Regions from separate parts of the Undibacterium sp. TC4M20W genome, predicted to be linked through region 2. Evidence: predicted binding sites of a transcription regulator. Region 2 holds the regulator's gene; the other holds the start of a gene.
The links. The regulator sigma-54, encoded in region 2, starts transcription at its own class of promoters, with help from an activator protein. The targets are predictions, from matches to a motif close to TGGCANGNAANCTGCTTT.

Region 1 (4,078 bases), on a different contig from region 2:
CCCCACCAGCGCAAGTGGCAGGCATTTGCGAACGACAAGAACCCGCAGCGCCGTATCAGAGTTGGCTATGTTTCGCCAGATTTTCGCCGGCATGCAGTCCAGTATTTTCTCGAGCCTTTGCTGGCACATCATGACTCGTCTGGTTTTGAGTTATATGCCTATGCAGAATTAAAATATGAAGATGCAGTCACTGAGCGTTACAAGACTTATGTAGATCACTGGGTGCCCACGGCAGGCCTGTCTGATGACGAGCTGGCAGAGAGAATCCGGGCGGATGGCATCGATATTCTGATCGATCTTGCCGGTCATACGGGGAGTAACCGCTTGCAGGTATTTGCCCGCAAGCCAGCGCCGGTGCAGGTTTCGTGGCTGGGTTATGGTTATACGACTGGCCTTAGGGCGATTGATTATTTTCTGACCGATGATACTTGTGCTCCACCAGGCGCTGAAGCCGTATTTTCAGAGCAGCCCTGGCGCCTGGAGACGCCCTCATTTGCATATCGTCCTGCCGATGGAATGGGCGAGGTCAGCACTCTGCCTGCGCTCAAAAATGGTTACATAACTCTGGGTACGCTGACCAGGTCAGTCAGGATCAATCATCTCACCATACGTGTATGGGCAGCGATACTGGAAAAAATAGAAGGCGCAAAATTATTAATCAATAGTGGGAATTTTAAAAATGCCGATTTGCGCCGGGATCTTGAAGAAAAATTTGCTGCACTTGGCATAGACAAGTCCCGCCTGGAAATAGGCTACGATACCCCGCCCTGGAATACCCTGAGAAAGATCGATATAGGTCTGGACTGTTTCCCGCACAATTCAGGTACTACGCTGTTTGAAACTCTGTATATGGGCGTGCCCTATGTGACGCTGGCCGGACGGCCTAGCGTCGGCTTGCTGGGTAGTTCAATTCTGAAAGGCATTGGTCATCCAGAATGGATAGCGCAATCTGAACAGGAATATATAGATAAAGTCGTCGAACTTGCCAGTAACACCAGCATGCTCGCACAAGTGCGTGAGAATTTGCGCGAGCAGATGATACACAGCAAGTTGATGGATGAGGCGGGATTCTCAGCTAAAGTAGATACCGCGCTGCGTAGCATGTGGACTACATGGTGCGAGGGGACGAAGGTATAAGAAGCGGGGGGGGAGTGCGGGTGAAGGCTACTACGATACTCAAGCCTCTGTTCAATCAAGCGCACCACTCAAGGCTGCGATCAAGCCTATGAGGGCTTGATTGAAATTGCGGGACATGCATTTAGCATTGTTCCCGCCAGCCTGCTTATGTACAGCTTATTTGCAGCTTCAGTGCAGCATAAATGCAGGATATTAGCAGCCGCCCTGGCCTGGTTTCAAACCGCGAATCGGGTCACAGACAGTCCCTGTGTTTGCCCATATCATATTACTTTGCCCTGAGCTGATGGAAGGGGTCAATATGATGCTCAACGCAGTTCCTGTACTTGTCGTTGCCCCTGTCGTTGATTGTGTAATCACGCCTGCATTCGAAATGGAGGGGGCTGCATTGGTCAAAAATTTTGATGTGATGACCGTAGGAATAGAATTGCTGCCCATGACTGTGCAGTTTGACCAGCTATTTTCATTCTGGTAGCAAATGGATAATTCTTTTTTCAGGCTATTGAGTTCGGATATCGCACCAGACGCACGTGTGCGAGAAACATAATCAGAATATTGTGGAAAAGCGATTGCCGCCAGGATGCCGATGATGGCCACCACGATCATCAATTCTATGAGTGTGAAGCCTCGCTGAATTGTTTTTGAATATCTTTGCATTTCTTTCTCCAATCAGCAAAAGCAGTTTAGTTACGTCATAGACGCAAATTTTGTGCCAATCGTTTGACTGCGCTTAAAATTGCCAGCCGTATGCTAAAGCTGAACCCTTAAAGCCACAATTGTTCTTGCATCCAGCTTGCAATTGTTTGCCTTGTTGATACAGGAGAAATGCCCAATAGAAAGTTCGCAAGAAATATAAACTCTTGCAACCGGGAATAGCGCAGAAATATTTGGCTATGGAAAAATATCGGCCTGCGTTTTATCCAGTTTGATGAAGATATGACATCAGGCGCGATATTCTTGTCATTTTAGTTTTTTATATTAAAAAATACTAAAACGACAAATGTCAATGACAAAAAACGTCAATGTAATACAAAAATTTGCACTTGTTTCGAAATTGTTACACTTTAGGTCAGTGGTTTTTTAATAACGCAAGAAGAATTGCTATTTACACCAGGCGTAATTGACAAATGATGGCCCTGACTTAAAACTCCGATTAAAACCCCAGCGCAGCACCATCCGGGTTGCGCGGGTCTGAATAACCGGCAAAGCCTTGCGGGACTATCTGTATGGTCTGGGTCTTGCCCAGCGTGCCAGTAGGGCGCAGTACCTGGCCTTTTTGCTCCAGCAGGCGCAGCGTGTCCATGCTGATGCCTTTTTCAAAGCGTAGCTGGTCTGGCATCCATTGCTGGTGTATGCGTGGCGAAATGGTGGCTTCTGCCACGTTCATGTCATGGTCTATGACGTTCAGAATGGTTTGCAGTGTCGTTGTGATAATGCGGCTGCCACCAGGGCTGCCGGTGACAAGAAAGGGTTTGCCATCCTTGAGTACGATCGTCGGCGACATCGAGCTTAAAGGCCGTTTCCAGCCCTGTACGGCGTTGGCATCACCACCCAGCAAGCCAAAGGCATTTGGTACGCCAGCCTTGACCGAGAAATCATCCATTTCATTGTTCAGGACTATGCCTGTGCCAGTGGCAACGATGCCGCTGCCAAAGTTCAGGTTCAGGGTGTAAGTGGTGGCGACGATGTTGCCGAATTTGTCGGCCACGCTGTAATGCGTGGTCTGGTCGCTCTCATAGGGCAGAGGTTTGCCTGGTTTGATTTCGGCAGAAGGCGTGGCGCGGTCTGGCTGTATTTTCTTGACAAGTTCATCCGCATAAGCGCGTGAAGTCAGGCCCTTTAGCGGCACCTTGTAATAGTCAGGATCACCCAAAAATTCTGAACGGTCAGCATAGGCCAGCTTCATGACCTCGCTCAACTGATGCAGGGTCTGGGCGCTGTTGGCACCCTGTTCTTTGAGTGGGTAATGCTCCAGCATGTTCAGCATCTGTATGATGTGTACACCGCCAGAACTGGGTGGCGGCATCGAGACCACGTCATAGCCACGATAATTGCCACGCACGGGTATGCGTTCCACTGCCTTGTAATTCTTCAGGTCGCTGGCAGAGATCAAGCCTTCATGCTGCTGCATTTCAGCGACGATTTTTTTGGCGACCGCACCTTCATAAAATGCAGACGGGCCTTGCTCGGCAATCAGGCGCAGCGACTGCGCCAGGTCTTTTTGCAGCAAGCGCTCACCTGCCAGCATGGGTTTGCCATCCTTGAAAAAGATCGCGCGGCTGGCCGGCCATTTACCGAGCTGATTTTTGCTGGAATCGATGAGTTCAGCCAGATGCGGGGTGATTTCAAAACCCTGTTCGGCCAGGCGTATCGCCGGGGCGATGACATCCTTCCATTTCATGCTGCCATATTTGCGCAAGGCCAGGTCCATGCCTGCCACCGTGCCGGGTATGCCGACTGCCAGATGGCTATACAGGGATTTGCCGGAGATGACATTGCCCTTGGCATCCAGGTACATGTCACGGCTGGCTTTTTCTGGTGCCAGTTCACGAAAATCCAGCGCGATATCCTTGCCTGATTTACTGTCATGAATAATCATGAAGCCACCACCACCAATATTGCCTGCGTTTGGCAGCACCACAGCCAGCGCGAAACCGACTGCCACTGCAGCATCTACCGCATTGCCACCACGCTTGAGGATATCAAGGCCAACCTGGCTTGCCAGCGCCTGCTCAGTCGCCACCATGCCAGACTTTGCATACATCGGGCTGATGATGGGGTAGCTGGTATCGTATTTGATGCCTGCAGCCAATTGCGCCTGGCTGGCGGGGCTGACTACAGCGAAACACAGGGGGACGAGCAGACTCAGACATAGCTTGCGGCTGGAAGGCGAGGGCATGCGTATAACTCCAGAAATCATCGATAGTAGAAATAGTAATACCAA
Region 2 (4,078 bases):
TTCAACCCAAGGCCTGGAATTGCTGAGCAAGGTTTACATTCAACTCAAGAAACGTGAACCAGCTCCCAAAACCGGGAATAAATAAGCAAGAAAGCGAATATGCACATGATCAAAACATCATTTAGCGTCACACGCTTGATCAGCCTGGCCTGCCTGGGCCTGGCCTGTGTTTCTGCAAATGCAGAAAAAGCCGACAGTAATAAAGAAACCATCATCAAAGCCGGTTATGGCATCAGTGATGGCAAAGCCAGCGTCAGCAGATTATCCAAGGGCGTGTCTCTGGTGCGCGGCACCCTGACCGTCACTTCTGAGAGTGCTGTCGTGACCGAAGCCCCGAATGGCGATCAGTTTGTTGTTCTGACAGGTGGCAGTGGCCGCAAAGTCACCTTCCGCCAGAAGCGCGATGGTGGCCCTGATCTGTGGGTAGATGGAGAAGCTGACCGTGCTGAATACAACCAGAGTACAGAAATCGTCAAATTCATTTCCAAGGCCAAGGTACGCTACCTCGAAGGCAAACGCGTCACCCAGGAACAGGAAGGTGAGTACCTGTCTTATGACAGCAAGAATGATGTTTTTGTTGGCACGAATTCGACCAGTGGCCAGCATGTAGATGGCTCAGGCAATATCACCATCACCTTGCAACCAAAACCAGAAAAACAGGCTAAATAAGATGACTGCACAGTCAAGCAGCACCTTGCTTGTCAAGGGCTTGCAAAAGCGCTATGGCGCGCGCCAGGTCGTGCGCGATGTCTCACTGCTATTGAAAAGCGGTGAGGTGGTGGGTTTGCTGGGGCCGAATGGCGCAGGCAAGACCACCTCGTTTTACATGATCGTTGGCCTGGTACCTTCAGATGCTGGAGATATCACGATTGATGACGTGAATATTTCGCAACTACCTATCCATGAACGTGCCGTACTGGGTTTGTCTTACCTGCCACAGGAAGCTTCGGTATTTCGCAAGCTGACAGTAGAAGACAATATCCGCGCCGTACTCGAATTGCAAAAAGACAGCGAAGGCAAATATCTCGGTGCCAAGAAAATTGAGCAAAGGCTCAATGCCCTGCTGGCAGATTTGCAGATAGAAAAAATACGTGAAAGCCAGGCCCTGTCACTGTCAGGCGGTGAACGCCGCCGCGTCGAAATTGCCCGCGCACTGGCGACCAACCCACGCTTTGTCTTGCTGGATGAGCCCTTTGCCGGTGTTGATCCTATCGCCGTCATCGAAATTCAACGCATTGTGCGCTTCCTCAAGGAACGCGGCATAGGCGTGCTGATTACCGATCATAATGTACGCGAAACCCTGGGCATCTGCGATCACGCCTATATCATCAACCAGGGCGCGGTACTTGCCAGCGGCAAGCCTGACGACATCATACAAAATGAATCTGTACGTCGCGTTTATCTCGGAGAACACTTCCGGATGTGACGGGAATCATCATGAAACAAAGCCTGCAACTACGTACCTCACAACATCTGGCCTTAACGCCGCAATTGCAGCAATCAATACGATTATTGCAGTTATCCACTTTGGAATTGCATCAGGAGCTGGAGACGCTGCTGACTGATAACCCCATGCTGGAACGTGTCGATGATCCCCTCGATCACGCCGTACGCCTGCTGGCTGACGGTGCCATCAATACCAGCAGTACTTCTGCAGATGCTGGCATGGAAGCACCGGCAGCAAGAGAAGACAGTGACAGGTCAGCAGAACCGGCTGCCGCTGATGCAGAAACCGTCATCAGCAATGACAGCACCACTTCCAGCGAAGAAGACTGGGGCTTTGATGATGTACAGCATGGCAGCAAATCTGGCGATGATGAAGATGGCCGCCCGCAGCTCGGTGCAGCCCATATCACCCTGCGTGAGCACTTGCAGGAACAGATGCGTCTTAACCTGCGCGAACCGCGTGACCGTGCCCTGGTCGAGTTGATGATCGATGCGATCGACAATAACGGTTACCTGACCGAAACATTAGATGAAATACATGCCAGTTTGCCACTGGAACTGTGCGTAGAACCAGAAGAGCTGGCGTTTGCGCTGAACATGTTGCAAAGCTTTGACCCGGCTGGTGTCGGTGCGCGCAGCCCGTCTGAATGTCTGGCCTTGCAAATCAGGCGTCTGCCAAAAGTTGCTTTCGTCACACGCAGGCTGGCATTGCAAATTGTTGAAACGCAACTGGCTTTATTTGCCCAAAGAGATTTCACCAAACTCAAGAAAATCTTCGATTGCGATGATGAAGATTTGCGCGATGCACAAACTATCATCCGCCTGTGCAAACCACGACCTGGCCTGGCCTTTGCTGCCGATGAATCGGACTATGTCGTACCCGATGTGATCGTCAGAAAATCCGGCAACGGCTGGCAAGTCATGTTGAATCAGGATGTCATGCCCAGGCTGCGGGTAAGCAGCATGTATGCCAACATCATGAAGCAAAACCGTGGCGAGGCTGGCATGGGCGCGCAATTGCAGGAAGCCCGCTGGCTGATCAAGAATATGCGGCAACGTTTTGAGACTATATTGCGCGTTGCACAAGCCATAGTCGAAAGGCAACGCAATTTTTTCACCCACGGTGCTGTTGCAATGCGCCCCCTTGTTTTGCGCGAAATTGCTGATACACTAGGATTACACGAGAGCACTATCTCGCGTGTAACAACCCAAAAATACATGTTGACCCCACATGGCATGTTTGAGTTGAAGTACTTTTTCGGCAGCCATGTCGCGACGGAAACAGGGGGTGAAGCATCTTCCACCGCGATACGTGCACTCATCAAGCAGTTGATAGGAGCAGAAGACCAGAAAAGCCCACTCTCTGATAGCAAAATTGCAGACATGCTGGGTGAACAGGGCATGGTAATTGCCCGACGGACAGTTGCCAAATACCGTGAAGCCCTCAAAATCCCCCCAGTCAGTTTGCGTAAATCTTTGTAAGCAGTCCTTGTAATCACGGTTTGAATTGCTATATATGATTTAGCTCAAGGCAAATAAATGCTGAGAGCGTATCGTTATAGCAAGCAACATCACTATAGGAGCACAGTATGAATCTCACCATCAGTGGACATCACGTCGAAGTAACTCCTGCAATTCGTGAATATGTACATACCAAACTAGAACGTATCAGGCGGCATTTCGACCAGGTCATTGATATCGCCGTCATCCTGACGGTGGACAAGCTCCGGGAAAAGGAAAAACGACACAAAGCCGACATCAATTTGCATATCAGCGGTAAAGATATTCACGTTGAAAGCCTGGCGCATGATCTGTATGCAGCAATCGATGCACTGGTAGATAAACTTGATCGCCAGGTCATCAAGCATAAAGATAAAATGCAAGACCATCAGCACGACGCCATCAAGCACATACCTGATCCGGCATCGGCTTCATAAGACCCCAGTCCTTACCTGAACAGGGTTACGGACATCCAAAACAAGGACGCTAAAAGGCGTCCTTTTTGTTGGGTTAATGGTTTTGAGGTTAACAATTTACATCAATCATTAACTGAATTGCCTTGCGACAATCCGTACACATGTTAACGTCATTCCAGCGTGCTTTTAGCTGGAATCCAGTGGCTTTCGTGGTATGCCGCAACGCTTGTTACATACCGCACCTTTATGAAAACGTTTGCCCTTCGTGGACACAAGCCGGGTCTCGGCCCGGCAGCCGAAATACTTTCTTTGCGTCGCCAAAGTAAGTATTCAAAGAAAGGCGACCCAGGCGTAGCCGCCCCTTCGGGGTACCCGTTTGTGCAGTACAAAAAATGGGAAGATCCGAAACTCGCTCCGCTCAGACAGCGGCTCTTCTTAATCCATTTTCTGTACTGCACAAACGGCGGCTACACATGGGAACTGCAGAAAATCAAAAACAACTGCAACCCCAAAGTCAAACCCGACAGCAACGGCAACGATCATGCCGCCCTTACTCTATTTCCTCATAAACATATACACCCCGTGACGCCCAAGCCCGACAAAGTTAAAATGGCAGCTTCATCCCTTACCTGCATAGTCAACCACCATGAGCGAATTTGTACTTACCTCCGTCAAGAACAATATAGGCTACATCACCCTAGACAGACCCAAAGCAT

Region 1: ACO0LL_RS18400 (pilin) is a predicted target of sigma-54. The motif match lies at 1,832-1,849, and genes of this name have one in related genera.

The regions. Positions count from the first base shown of each region.
Region 1 covers NZ_JBMPPI010000015.1:123,814-127,891, forward strand. The annotation lists gene ACO0LL_RS18395 (tetratricopeptide repeat protein) at 1-1,137, shown strand, start outside; gene ACO0LL_RS18400 (pilin) at 1,330-1,791, opposite strand; gene ggt (gamma-glutamyltransferase) at 2,288-4,033, opposite strand.
Region 2 covers NZ_JBMPPI010000001.1:24,561-28,638, forward strand. The annotation lists gene lptC (LPS export ABC transporter periplasmic protein LptC) at 1-85, shown strand, start outside; gene ACO0LL_RS00115 (LptA/OstA family protein) at 106-669, shown strand; gene lptB (LPS export ABC transporter ATP-binding protein) at 671-1,426, shown strand; gene ACO0LL_RS00125 (RNA polymerase factor sigma-54) at 1,438-2,928, shown strand; gene hpf (ribosome hibernation-promoting factor, HPF/YfiA family) at 3,036-3,383, shown strand; gene ACO0LL_RS00135 (enoyl-CoA hydratase/isomerase family protein) at 4,009-4,078, shown strand, end outside.